Regions from separate parts of the Paenisporosarcina sp. P4_D4 genome, predicted to be linked through region 1. Evidence: predicted binding sites of a transcription regulator. Region 1 holds the regulator's gene; the other holds the start of a gene.

Region 1 (9,642 bases):
GTTGCATGAAAACCATGCATTCATTCAAAATTGAAACATCGACACCTTTAATCAAACCTAGATCGATGCCAAGACGCACGTCTGATAAACAGCGTCCCGCTTCTTCTGTTGTTAAAAGCCGTGCATACGTCAAAACACCAAGTGAACGATACAGACGATCTTCCAATACATTCGGTCTCGTATGTAAGAGAGCCGCTCTTGCTTCACGTTCTTTTTGAATAATTTGTTCAGTGATGCTTTGCAAATCAGTTAAGATATCTTCTTCTGATTTCCCGAGAGTTGTTTGATTTGATACTTGATACACATTGCCGAGGGCTTCACTACCTTCTCCGTAGATGCCGCGTACGACCATCCCGAGACGTGTAATCGCCGTTACAATACGATCCATTTGCTTTGTCATCGTGAGTGCTGGTAAATGCATCATCACCGATGCCCGTAGGCCAGTGCCCGTATTCGTCGGACAACTCGTTAAATAGCCAAACTGTTCATCAAATGCATAGGGCAGTTCTTTTTCAAGGACGTCATCTATATGGTTTGCCTGACGCCATGCTTCGTTTAACTGCATTCCCGGGAAAATACATTGTATGCGAATATGATCTTCTTCATTGACCATCACACTGACCGCTTCATCATCTGATAATAAAACGGACCCTGCTATTTCCGAGTGAGCCAATTTCGGACTGATTAAATGCTTTTCAACCAGCACTTGCCGATTGAGCGCAGATAGCTCTTTTATATCTATATACGAAAAGGTCGACTCAAGTTCCGCTTCTGCATCAAGTAAAACTGAAGAAATCGCTTGATCTACTTGCAGCGCTTCATTTTCCGTAAAAGAAAGTGGAAATCGGTAACCTGTTAAATTTCGGGCGAGCCGGATTCTCGTGCTCATCACGATATCTGCATGCTCTCCCTCGCCGGCCATCCAACTTGTAACGGAATTATTTAGAAAACGTTCAATGGACATCGCGGTTTTCACCTCCGCTTTTCAGCTGTTCCTCTAACGAGCGAGCTTCATCCCGAAGTCGTGCCGCCTCTTCAAAATTTTCAATCTCAATCGCCGTGCGCATGGACGTGCGAATTGCTTCAATTTGTTTTTTTAATTGCAGTGTTTGGCCAAATGTACCTGGCGCTTTTCCCACATGTTTCACATTGCCGTTGTGCAATTTTTTGAAGACGTCCGGTAATTGTTCGTGAAAACTTTCATAACAATGTGCACACCCAAACTTCCCTTGGTTTAAAAACTGTCGGAATGTCCATCCACATGAACTGCATGTCTTAGCTTCTGGTTGAGGTTTTTGTTGCACTTGTTTGCTTTCCGGGACGCCAAACCAATTGGACAATAACTGATGTAGCGAAAGTGGATCCTGCTGAAAATCCAAATGAAACGGATGGAAATTTTTTGCGCAGACCTCACAATAATGTCGTTGCACCTGTTCTCCATTTTGTATTTGCGTCACGGTAACTTTTGCCGGACGATGTTTACAATTCTCACAAATCATCTCGCGCTCGCCTCACTTTAACTGTTCATACTTGAATGTCATAAGCATCGCTTGCAATATGCGTGAACGCAATTCATCTCGATGCGGCAATGGGGTATTGAGGGTTGTACGATCGAGTGCCGCGAGCATCATTTTCGCCTCACGCTTCGTCACTACATTCTCATCGATTAAACGAAAGATAATATCTTCCGTCATCGTTTGAGAAGCTCCACGCTCTAAACTTGCCAGAATGGTTTCAATTAAATCAGCCTTCGTATGAGCGCGTACCCGAACTATTCGAATATACCCCCCGCCCCCCCGCTTACTTTCAACGAGGTAACCACGGTCAGCGGTGAAGCGCGTATTAATCACATAATTAATTTGTGAAGGCACACATTGAAACTGCTCCGCAATCTCACTGCGCTTTATCTCAACATGCCCTTTTTCATCTAATTCGATAACTTTCTTTAAATACCCTTCAATAATATCTGATATATTCCGCATGCAATCACCTCCTGATCAATTAACTCTGAGTGCGATTAAGGTTAGTGGCTATATTTCACGTGGGCATCCCAATAGGATGCACCATGTACCTGACTTTGACTAACTTTGACTTTATTATATAAGGGGAGATAGGAAGTGTGCAATTCATATGCTTTCGTTCCGTTTTTTCTAAAATAAAAAGCTATTTCTTAAGTGAAAATTATAGCAAGAATATTCAGATATTATTAATCTTATTGACTAGTATACTTGGATAGTGTGACGATTTCACCGCCTACTTTGAGTTTGTGAAAATTTATCAATCAAACGAGCAAGATTATCGCTCAAACACGTCTCACATCCTAGTTACTTTTAGAGACATGATTAATGGTTTTTATTTCCGCTACGCTCCTGTTACACAAAAAAGTACCATCCTTTTATGCAAGGATGGCACTTCTATTAAAACAGCATGAAAGCAATCGGCGTAACAATGATTAAAGTCAGAATGACACGTTGAACCCAGATAACGATTAATTTCGGTATTGAAATCGGAATTTCTGTTGCCACGATGCAAGGAACAACTGCAGAGAAGAAAATGATGGACGATATAGATACAACCGCAATTACGAATTTTACAATCATCCCCGATTTCACAACCAGCAATGCAGGTAGGAACATTTCAGCTATTCCAAGTGCACTTGCTTTTGCGACTAGCATCGGTTCAGGAAGCTGCAAAATGTAGGTGAACGGATAGAAGATGTAACCGATCCAGTCAAATATCGGCGTGAATTCTGCTAACACTAAACCAAGTAATCCAATTGATAAAATTGATGGTAAAATCGCCATAGCCATTAATAAACCGTCTCGCAAGTTCTCCCATATGTTCGCAAGTAAACTAGGTGATTGTTTAACGGTTTCCTGCGCTTCATTCCAAGCGGCTGTCAAGCGACTTCCTTCAGGTTTCACCTCTGGCTGTGGCACACTGCCTTCATAATAATCGTCTTTAATACGATTCAGCGGCCAGATGCGAGTTGTAATTGCCGTCACGATGAACGTGACGATTAGTGTTACCCAAAAGTACAAATTCCACATATCCATTAAGCCAAGTGTTTTCGCAACGATAACCATGAACGTAGCAGATACAGTCGAGAAGCCCGTTGCAATAATTGCTGCTTCTCGTGCTGTGTATTTCCCTTCTTTATAAACACGATTCGTTATTAGCAAGCCCAATGAATATGAACCAACGAAAGAAGCTACTGCATCAATTGCAGATCGACCTGGTGTTCGCCAAATTGGTCGCATAATCGGTTGCATGAGAACCCCAATAAATTCAAGTAATCCATAACCTACTAATAATGCTAAAAATACCGCCCCGATTGGGACTAATAAACCTACGGAAATGACTAATTTATCGAACAAGAATGGTCCCATATCAGGAGCAAATAACCACGCCGGACCAAATCCAAAAACAATCATAATCCCAACGACTAAACCTATGATTTTAAAGAATGAAAACACCATGTTGACGGTCGATTTTTTCCAAGTCCCCGAGTAAAACGGGTATAATGCACCAGCTAGAATAAGTATTAATGAGTAATATGGTAAAACCCCAGTTGCATTTGCTTGAATCCATGACACGATGTGGTCAAGCATGATTGAATTTTTTTCACCAATTGTGACCGGCACGAAAAACATGAACGCACCAATAAAACTGTATACAAAAAACTTCCACATTCCCGTACTTGAACGTATTTTTGAACGTTCTCCCACTTGTTGCATATTAAATCCCCCTTTGTGATAGAACTCTCCCCGTGATAAATTCCAACCATGCATACACTCCTGTTTTGACCGTGGCACTTGTCGGTACATCTCGTGTTGGATCCAGACAGACAAAATCGATATGTCGAACCGCATCCTGTTGGCCGATCCGCACTAAACTTTGGAATAACTCTTCCGCCGTCATGCCTCCTGGTGTAGAAGCGGGAACACCCGGTGCGACTGCAATGTCCAACACATCCATATCGACAGTTACATAAACACGGTCCACTCGTTGTGCTAATTCCTTTAATTGTTCTTCGACGCACTGAGCCACCCCTAGCTCACGTGCTTTACGTAAAGTAATCATTCGAATACCGTGTTCCTTCGCATAAGCCACCAATGGTGCTGCGTTGAAGTACCCGTGAAGACCAATATTGACGACATCTTCCCCGTAGACAGTGCCCCCATCAATCAGTTGACGAATGGGTGTACCATTTGCAGGTCCCAAATCGGCCGGGTCGCGCACATCTAAATGTGTATCTAGTTGTAAAATGCCAATCCGCTCGTCTGGGTAGGCCTTCTTAAGACCTCTTACCGCACATGCAGTTACAGAATGATCGCCACCAATTAAACATGTAGTTGATTGTTCAAATGTGCGGACTAATTCATATGTAGTGTCTTCAATGCGTTCATGTGACATTAAAATATCGGTCGTATGCATAACGACATCTCCCGCATCACGAACGATGTAGCTAGATAAATCCAAGTCCTCATCTAAGTTATACGTGGAGAACCCTTTCCACAATTTGCGGAATTCCATTGGATATAAGGAAGCGCCGGAAACACTGATTGAAGAGCGGGAAATGGGCGCGCCATAAATCACCATGTCCGGAGACTGTTCAGCAAGCGGTTTTACCCACTGATGTACGAAATCTCCGGAAGCATCGCGCCATGACCATTCAGGCAGTTGTAAATGTTTCATTTAACCCACCACCTGTACACCTTTTTTCCACACCGAACCAACGTGATTCACGCCGAAAAGATATTGCAGCTCCTGGTAATTGGATACATTCCACATTACGACATCCGCTTGTTTGCCCGCTTCCAATGAACCGACATTCTCTTGCATGCCAATGGCACACGCAGCGTTCATCGTTGCGGCAACCAATGCTTCTGCAGGAGTTAGACGCATAGAGATGCAGGCCAAATTCATGACCAAAGGCATCGAAGTCGTTGGTGACGAACCAGGATTGCAGTCTGTTGAGATGGCTACGGCTACACCTGCATCAATCATCGCACGGCCTTTTGCTGCTTCTTCACGTAAATACAGAGCGGTCGCTGGCAAAAGACAGGCAATGACGCCTGCTTCAGCCATTAAACGCACACCTTCATCAGATGCTTTCAATAGATGTTCCGCTGAAATTGCACCAACTTTGGCAGCCAGTTCCGCGCCACCGTAAGACTCAATTTCATCAGCATGAATTTTGGGAATCAAGCCGAGTTTTTTGCCTGCTTCTAAAATTCGTTCGGACTGTTCCGGTGTGAATACTCCGACTTCACAAAAAACATCGTTAAAAACAGCTAATTTTTCTTCCGCAACTTTCGGCAACATGTCATTTACCAAAAGATCGATGTACTCGTCTTCTTGTCCTTTATATTCCTGAGGGACTGCATGAGCGCCCATAAACGTTGGAACCAAGTCAATCGGATGACTTTCATTCAATCGTTTCATCACTCTCAGTTGTTTCAATTCCGTTTCCAAATCTAGTCCATAGCCACTTTTGCCTTCCACGGTTGTCACGCCATGCTCAAGGAACGAGTCTAGGCGGCGCGTTGTTTGTTCCACCAGTTCGTCTTCTGACGCATCTCGTGTCATACGTGTTGTCGCATGAATACCGCCACCAGCATTCATGATTTCCATGTACGTTGCACCTTCGAGACGCATTTCGAATTCACGTTCGCGGCTTCCTCCATATGATATGTGCGTATGCGGATCGACCAGACCCGGTGTCACCAAACGCCCTGTTGCATCGATAATATCCGCTTCATGGGCACGTGTGCCATATAAAGCTTCAAGCTCAGACGTCGTGCCCACCGCCACTACTTTTCCATTTTCCATCCACACACTGCCATCTGCGATCAACCCGAGGTCAGACATTCCTTCTCGAACTCGGGGGCCGTTTTCACCGGCTACCGTTACAAGTTGTGCTGCATTTTTTATCCAAACCGGAATCATGCTTCAGACCCCTTTAGCATCGGAATGTTGACGCCTTTTTCACGCGCAGTCTCAATCGCCAAATCATAGCCTGCATCGACGTGACGGACGATACCCATTCCTGGATCAGTTGTTAATACACGTTCCAGACGAACTTCTGCTTCTTTTGTACCGTCCGCTAAAATGACCATTCCGGCATGAATGGAATAGCCCATGCCTACACCACCGCCATGGTGAACGGATACCCATGTCGCGCCGCCCACTGCATTGACCATCGCGTTCAAAATCGGCCAATCCGCAACAACGTCCGAGCCGTCTTTCATTGCTTCGGTTTCACGATTCGGTGAAGCTACTGATCCTGAGTCCAAATGGTCACGTCCGATAACGATTGGCGCACTCAATTCGCCGCTTGCTACCATATCGTTAATGATTTTCCCGAAACGTGCACGTTCGCCGTATCCCAACCAACAAATGCGTGAAGGAAGGCCTTGGAACTGAATTTTCTCCTGAGCCATTTTAATCCAGTTACATAAATGCTTGTTGTAGCTAAATTCGCGTAAAATCACTTCGTCTGTTTTGCGGATATCTTCCGGGTCACCAGAAAGTGCTACCCAACGGAATGGCCCTTTACCTTCACAGAACTGTGGTCGAATGTAAGCTGGAACGAATCCTGGGAAGTCAAACGCACGTTCAACCCCTTCATCTTTTGCCACTTGACGGATGTTGTTGCCGTAATCAAATGTAATGGCGCCTTTGTCCATCATCTCTACCATTGAAGAAACATGCTTCGCCATCGATGCTTTAGAAAGCTTGACGTACTCCGTCGGGTTTTCTGAACGGAGCTTCGCTGCTTCTTCCAATGACATTTTTGATGGGATATAGCCGTTCAATGGATCATGTGCAGAAGTTTGATCCGTTAACACATCCGGAATAAAGCCACGTGCGATCATTTCCGGTAAGACGTCTGCGGCATTGCCAAGCAACCCAATCGATAACGCTTTTCCTTCCGCTTTTGCCTCTTCCGCTAAACGGATTGCTTCATCCAACGAATCTGTTTTTACGTCAGTATAGCGCGTTTCAATACGTCGATCGATACGCGTCTCGTCTACTTCAATACCGATACAAACTCCGCCAGCCATTGTTACTGCTAATGGTTGAGCACCGCCCATTCCACCAAGACCAGCTGTCAATGTAATGGTACCTTTCAAAGATTCTCCGAAATGTTGTTTTGCCAGTTCAGCAAATGTTTCATATGTTCCTTGGACAATCCCTTGTGATCCGATATAAATCCAGCTACCTGCTGTCATTTGGCCGTACATCATCAAGCCTTTTTTATCTAGCTCATGGAACGTTTCCCAGTTTGCGTACGCTGGCACAATATTCGAATTGGCAATCAACACACGTGGTGCATCTGTATGAGTTTTGAAAATCGCTACCGGTTTTCCGGATTGAACCAGCAAGGTTTCATCGTTCTCCAACTCTTTTAATGAGCGCACAATAGCGTCGTAACTTTCCCAGTTACGCGCAGCTTTACCGATTCCTCCGTATACCACTAAATCTTCAGGATGCTCTGCCACGTCTGGGTGTAAATTGTTGTTTAACATACGAAGTGCGGCTTCTTGTTGCCAGCCTTTCGTGTTCAATTCTGTTCCTCTATATTGGATAACTCGTTCAGTTGTATTCGCTTTCATTTTCATTCGCCCCCTTATTAATAGTTTCATTGTATCGTGAAAGTTCTGATAATTTATTTATAATTTAGTTTATTATTTATGTTTTATTGAATTATTTCTTTGATTTGAAAAGATTTTTATAATTTATTCCCGTTTCAATCATTTTTACATACAAAAAAGACCGATTGGATAATCGGCCTTGTAAAATACTTTTTTCTCCAAATAGACAACTAATGATATAACCAGAGAAACTAATTTATAATCGAAAAACTCGATTCATCTTCCCCAATTAAATCGATACTGGGTTGGGGTTTTCCCAGTTGATGCTCTGAACTTCGCATTGAAATAAGATTGATGTGTGAAACCCGCCAATCTCGATACTTCTTCTAAAGTTGCGTTTGTTTCTTTTAATAATCGTTTTGCTTCTCCAAGGCGAATTTCTTGTAGCGTTTCCCTGAAATTCTTGCCTGTACTTTTCGAAAACCTTCGACTTAATGTGCTTTTATTCATTTGCAAAGCATCTGCACAAGCCGCCAAGTTCCAATTCGAATCCCAATAATTTGATTCCATCATCATTCTTACTCTATCTGAGAAATTAGACGTCCCTGATTCCACTAAACTTGTTACTTTCATCAAATCCGCTGTGAAGTCACCAAAGCTTTGAATGATGTGATACATAACCGGCTCGCGGATGATGTCTTGAAATAGTTGATGGTACTGTTTTTCAAGGGGGGGATTTTGAATCGAATTGGCCGACATATATCTTCTGATTTGCGCAAGAACACTAGTCAAACGGATTCGCACCATTTCAGGATCCGGGTAAGGTGCTTCAAGGGTTAGAAAATCTTGCTCCAACCATTGACGAATTGCTTTAACGTCCTGTTTTCCTAGCATTTCAATCCACATGCGTTGCTCTATGGGAGACAAAAACGGATCCATTTCACACCACGATAAATCTTCAGCTTCAACGGATAAAATATCATAGCCATCATAAAAAACACGTTCTTGGAAGCGACGCATTTTTTGATAAAGTGAACGAATATCTTGGTCGCCAGGTGATTCGTATAAGTAAATGGACAATAGTGTATTGGATTGGCGTTTCCAAGACGCATAAAACGCCAGATAGGCTTCCTGCATGCTTTCAAGTTCAGGTAGTCGGTGTACAACAACAATAAAATCAGTAAACGGAAATAGTTCAAAATGCGAGGGGAATGCGAACTCTTCCAGCGATTTCACCAATTGCGTTCCCTCTTCCCGGCTCGCAGGAACAATTGCACTTAAGAGTACAGAAGTCCTTGGGTACGTTTTCGCCAACAATAAATCTTCATATGTAAAATTCGATTCTTGATATGCATCCAGTTGAGGAATCCCTTTCTTTTCGTTGCGCACACGAAAACGCGTTTGCTGGATATGCTTAATCAGATGTTCGGGCTGGAAAGGACGGAACAATAAATCTTCCGCTTTATGTTTAAGTGCACGGTATGCAGTTTGAAACGTTCGATCTGAGGATACCCCTAGCCACCTCGCTCCTGAAGGCAGGATACTTTCTTCCGAGGCAGACCATAAGTCCATATCAATAATATAAATATCAAATTCCCTGGAAACCATATCTTTTTGTAGAGTAGTGACTGAGTCCCCCAATTCCACAAAAACATCTCGCAACTGCGAAGAAATCATCCATTTTATTCCTTGTGCTTCTAGTGAGTCCTTCGTCAGAACGTATACATGCATAAAGAAACCCCCTTCTTCCATTACTTATCATTCGCACAAACATCTATAAAAAGTGCCCATAAACACTTTAGGTACAGGTAAAGAATATACGTACATTGTCATGTCTGCTCTCTTCATAAGCAAGAACTTTTGAAAAATCTCAAAGACCCTTTCACAAAAAAATAATTATTTTTCAGTACCTTGCATAGAATAATACTGCATGATATATTGTTCTTAACAGTACTGCATATTGTCTAGTAGTGGAAGGAGGGGGTTTAAGGTGAATATTCAATTCAAGAAAGGCGTACTTAATCTTTGCGTCCTTGTGTTA
Region 2 (5,019 bases), on a different contig from region 1:
GGAAATGAGCCGCGTATTAAATGTTCATGGTACTGTATTGCCAGCGGCGAATCAGACAATCACCCTTCATGCAGAACTGGACGACGGGACCATTGTTACGGGAGAATCAAAGATTCCTACATACAATCAACGCATTCATCGTGTCTTTCTGACACCCAATGATGTGGAACCGCTTCCAGATACGATTAAAGCAATTTGCAAAGCTGATTTACTCGTATTTGGACCAGGAAGTTTATATACTAGTATTTTGCCCAATTTATTGGTTCAAGGAATTCAAAAAGCAATACTCGAATCGAAGGCACCAAACGTATACATTTGCAACTTGATGACACAAGCTGGAGAGACATTGAACTATTCAGCGGCTGATCATGTCCGTGCATTGATGTTGCATATGGGTGCGCCGTTTATTCAGACGATTTTACTTAACACGGATGAAGTTCCATTATCCGTTCAAGAAATTTATGCACAAGAACAGTCTATGCCGGTGAGTTATGACGAATCAAGATTAAATCAATTAGGAATAACAGTGGTCAAAAAAGATATTGCGACCATCCAGGATGGAGCCATTCGTCATGACGCAACCAAAGTTGCGGAATGGCTGGTCCATTATGCGGAAGATAAGGAAAATGCAATCAAGCAATCATTTATCTAACTTTCGCTCGAAAGGGGGAAATATATATGTCATTTGCATCTGAAACAAAAAAAGAAATGACGCAGGCTGACATAACACCTTGTTGCGCGAAAGCAGAACTATCTGCACTCATCCGCATGAATGGTGCGCTTTCATTTGCGAACCGAAGTTTGAGTTTGGATGTACAAACCGAGAATGCAGCGATTGCCAGACGTTTATATACATTGATGAAAGAATTGTACCCGTACCAAGTAGAACTATTGGTACGAAAAAAGATGCGCTTGAAAAAAAACAATGTATATATTTGTCGGGTGCGAGATGGGTCAAAAGCTTTGCTGGAAGATTTGAAAATCATTACAGAAGACTTTCAGTTCAATCATACAATTTCAGCTGAACTGYTTAAAAAGAATTGTTGCAAGCGGGCGTATTTGCGTGGTGCATTCCTGGCTGGTGGCTCAGTCAATAATCCGGAAACCTCTGCATACCATTTGGAAGTTTATTCGCTATATAAAGACCATAGTGATGCACTTGTTAATTTAATGAATGGCTTTGGATTGAATGCTAAAACAATTGAACGTAAAAAAGGGTTTGTGACTTATTTAAAAGAAGCTGAAAAAATATCGGATTTTTTAAGTATTACCGGAGCTCATCACGCATTATTGAAATTTGAAGATGTCCGCATTGTCCGCGATATGCGAAATAGCGTAAATCGTCTCGTCAATTGTGAAACTGCCAATCTCAATAAAACAATTGGCGCATCCATACGACAAGTGGAAAATATTCGTTATATTGATAATGTCATGGGAATTGATCAATTGCCTGAAAAGCTGAGGGAAGTAGCAAGATTGCGTGTTGAGTACACAGATGTCACGCTTAAAGAGCTTGGCGAAATGGTTTCAACAGGTACAATCAGTAAATCTGGCATTAATCACCGATTACGTAAGCTTGATGAAATTGCTGACGGACTTCGCGGTGGAGTTGCGTTTGATAAAGTGAAAAGATAGTTGTGAGAATGACTCATTTCAGCTAACATAAAAAACAATACATGAACGAACAGAGATTTGGGGGGCATGAACTAATGACGGAAAATCAAGTACAAGTTGAATTGAAATCAGGATTACAGGCAAGACAGGCTGCTCTTTTTGTGCAAGAAGCAAATCGTTACCAAGCAGATGTATATCTGCAAAAAGACGATAAAAAAGTAAATGCAAAAAGTATTATGGGCATAATGAGCCTAGCTATCAGCAAAGGATCATCAGTTACAATCAGTGCTGAAGGATCAGATGAAGAACAGGCGGTTGAAGGACTAATCGCCATGATTCAAAAAGAAAATTAAAATCAAAAACCTTCGACGATCTGTCGAAGGTTTTTTTTATGGACAAAATTCATCAAGTTCAAAATGTTTCACTTAATAACTATTGCTACTTTTCGATAAATCTAGTAAATTACTCAGTCCCAATAGATTTACGAGAATACTATGGGTTGTAGCTACAATACTATTTAATCTTAAATAAGTGGGGCATAAAAGAAACGATGACTATTCATGGTTTTTTCGAACGTTTTTAAAAAATGGGATAAAAATCTTAATAGGTAAGTGMGAAATAGAAATGATTAAAATTACATGGTCTGCGGGACATTGGATTAACTGCAATTGTGTTAAAACGGTTGCTCTTGGATAAAAAATAAAAAATTCACGTTTTTGAATGGGTGATGATTTTGTAATGAAAAGCCACTGATGCAAAAAAGGTTGTTACTCGCAGATTTCCATTCTTTGTGGAAGTTAAAGTAATCCATTGTCTGAATGAATGAATATAAATAAAAAAACCGTCCCATACGTCTATTAACGTTTGGGACGGTTTCCTTTTGACGCCCTCGGAGGGAATCGAACCCCCATCTCAAGAACCGGAATCTTACGTGTTATCCATTGCACCACGAGGGCAAGCGACTTACCTATTATACAAATAGTAGGCAAACATTTCAACTGTACTTTTTTGTGCATAATATTTGACCTTCCTTGACCAACTTGTATATTATAAAGGAACAACCGAGTACAATAGATGATACTCGGGATGTACGAAAATTATTATAAGCTTGAAGGGGGCATTTCCATGAATTTAATTCCTACAGTTATTGAACAAACAAGCCGCGGAGAGCGCGCTTATGACATCTACTCACGTTTATTAAAAGACCGAGTGATTATGCTTGGAAGCGGCATTGATGATAATGTTGCAAACTCCATCGTGGCACAATTACTTTTCCTAGAAGCTGAAGATCCAGAAAAAGATATTTCTATTTACATCAACAGCCCAGGTGGAAGTATCACGGCGGGTATGGCGATTTTTGACACAATGCATTTCATCAAACCGGACGTGCAAACAATTTGTATCGGGATGGCAGCTTCAATGGGCGCATTCTTGCTTGCGGCTGGAACAAAAGGTAAACGTTATGCTTTACCGAATGCTGAAGTCATGATTCACCAACCACTTGGTGGAGCACAAGGGCAAGCGACTGAAATTGAAATCGCTGCAAAACGTATTTTATTCTTGCGTGAAAAATTAAACGGTATCTTGTCAGAACGTACAGGTCAACCGATTGATGTCATCGCAAAAGATACGGACCGCGATAACTTCATGACAGCTGAGCGTGCGAAAGACTATGGTCTTGTTGATCACATTATTTCTCGCAGTGAATTGAAAAAATCATAATTACCAAAGCTACAGTGACTTTTATAGTCATTGCAGCTTTTTTGTTTATGGCTAATGTTTAAGGAGACTGTAACGAAAGAGTGCACTTCCGGATAGCTTAAAAGCACGAGCCTGTATAGGTCAATCAAGGAAGTGGTGGCGGTATGGGACCGGGTTCACGTGGACACCGTGGTTTCGGGCCTGGATCATTCGGTAGAGGCGACGCTGGTCGTGGTTTTTAAATGAGAGTACAACAAGTGGCTCATGGTAGCCACTTGTTTTTTATGAATTTATGACGTGCAATTGTGGAAAATAGAGTACAATTCTGGATATCAAGATCTTAAAGACGTGAAAGGAAGATGGATAATGAACGTACAATTTTATTCTCGCCCGAACTGTACTTTGTGTGAAGACGCACGAATGATGCTACAACTTGTAAAAGAAGATGTTGAATTACATATAGAAGAAATCAATATTGAAGACAATGATGACATCCATGAAAAGTACTTACTCCGCATCCCAGTAATCGAAAGCAACGGAGTGGTAATTCAAGAAGGACGGATTGATTATCCTACGTTATTAGAGGCGTTTACATCATAAACGTCTTTTTTATTTGCTCTTTTTTTAGAAAAAGAGTATATTATTATTAAGGCGGGACATAAAATTATGTAGCGGGACAAAAAACGTCCAATCGCTTTTCAGGAGGAGAATGCAATGAATCAATTACTTGGAGCACAACAAAAATTGTTACCGGAAATGACTGCGCTTCTCCAAAAAAGATATCGTTTATTGATGACCATCCAGTTAACTGCTGGAATTGGTCGCAGAGCCCTTAGTGAAATCGTTCATTCAACCGAACGGGAGACAAGAAGAGAGCTTGACATTTTACGGGCACAAGGATTAATACATGTGCTTGCAAATGGAATGGAAATTACGCATGAAGGTAAAGATGTTTTAGATAGCTTGAAAAATTTAGTACACGAATGGTCTGGATTAAGTGAACTGGAAAAACAACTTGAGAAGAGTTTCAAGTTAAGTCGCGTAATCATCGTGCCTGGAGATAGCGAAAAAGAAAGTCAGGCGAAGTCATTGATTGGTCAGGAAGCTGCAAAGCAACTGGAGCAATTATCGAAAGAGCGTGATATTGTCGCTGTAACGGGTGGAAGTACGATTGCTGCCATTACGAATCACTTGTCGGTGCACATCAAACCAAAGAATCTAGTGTTTGTGGCAGCGCGGGGAGGAATCGGGGAAAATGTGGAACTGCAAGCGAATCATATTGCATCTGCATTTGCCGCACAAGCCAGTGGTACTTCCAGAACATTATACTTACCTGATCATTTAAGTGAAACCGCATATAAGACCATGATAAAAGAGCCTGTCATTAAGGAAATGATGGACTTATATGATCACACGAACATTGTCATTCATGGTATCGGTGATGCAAAAGAAATGGCAAAACGACGCAACTCAAGCCTTGAGGAACTGGATATCATTTCAGGGAAACAGGCTGTGGGAGAAGCGTTTGGATACTATTTCAATGAGCAAGGCAAAGCCGTCCATCGGATTCGGACAGTTGGAATACAATTAAAACAACTGAATCAAGTGAAGCATTTACTAGCAGTAGCCGGTGGAGCATCAAAAGCTTCTGCCATGCTTTCATATTTAAAGCATGCACCCAATCAGACCGTATTGATTACGGAT

Evidence for each region. Region 1 encodes CtsR, which represses protease genes until heat stress. Its sites were predicted from a motif close to ATGGTCAATAAAGGTCAAACA; they were not measured.
Region 2: the regulator CtsR is predicted to act here: its motif matches at 2,633-2,653, upstream of clpP (ATP-dependent Clp endopeptidase proteolytic subunit ClpP).

Annotation. Positions count from the first base shown of each region.
Region 1 is NZ_JBFUIO010000004.1:15,328-24,969, reverse strand. It holds gene AC1DSL_RS02370 (protein arginine kinase) at 1-964, opposite strand, end outside; gene AC1DSL_RS02365 (UvrB/UvrC motif-containing protein) at 954-1,499, opposite strand; gene AC1DSL_RS02360 (CtsR family transcriptional regulator) at 1,512-1,982, opposite strand; gene AC1DSL_RS02355 (YjiH family protein) at 2,418-3,737, opposite strand; gene AC1DSL_RS02350 (agmatinase family protein) at 3,739-4,698, opposite strand; gene hutI (imidazolonepropionase) at 4,699-5,952, opposite strand; gene hutU (urocanate hydratase) at 5,949-7,622, opposite strand; gene AC1DSL_RS02335 (helix-turn-helix domain-containing protein) at 7,878-8,171, opposite strand; gene AC1DSL_RS02330 (PadR family transcriptional regulator) at 9,592-9,642, shown strand, end outside.
Region 2 is NZ_JBFUIO010000011.1:34,582-39,600, forward strand. It holds gene AC1DSL_RS05175 (gluconeogenesis factor YvcK family protein) at 1-652, shown strand, start outside; gene whiA (DNA-binding protein WhiA) at 679-1,635, shown strand; gene AC1DSL_RS05185 (HPr family phosphocarrier protein) at 1,710-1,967, shown strand; tRNA gene AC1DSL_RS05190 (tRNA-Arg) at 2,499-2,570, opposite strand; gene clpP (ATP-dependent Clp endopeptidase proteolytic subunit ClpP) at 2,740-3,336, shown strand; gene AC1DSL_RS05200 (glutaredoxin family protein) at 3,682-3,915, shown strand; gene AC1DSL_RS05205 (sugar-binding transcriptional regulator) at 4,030-5,019, shown strand, end outside.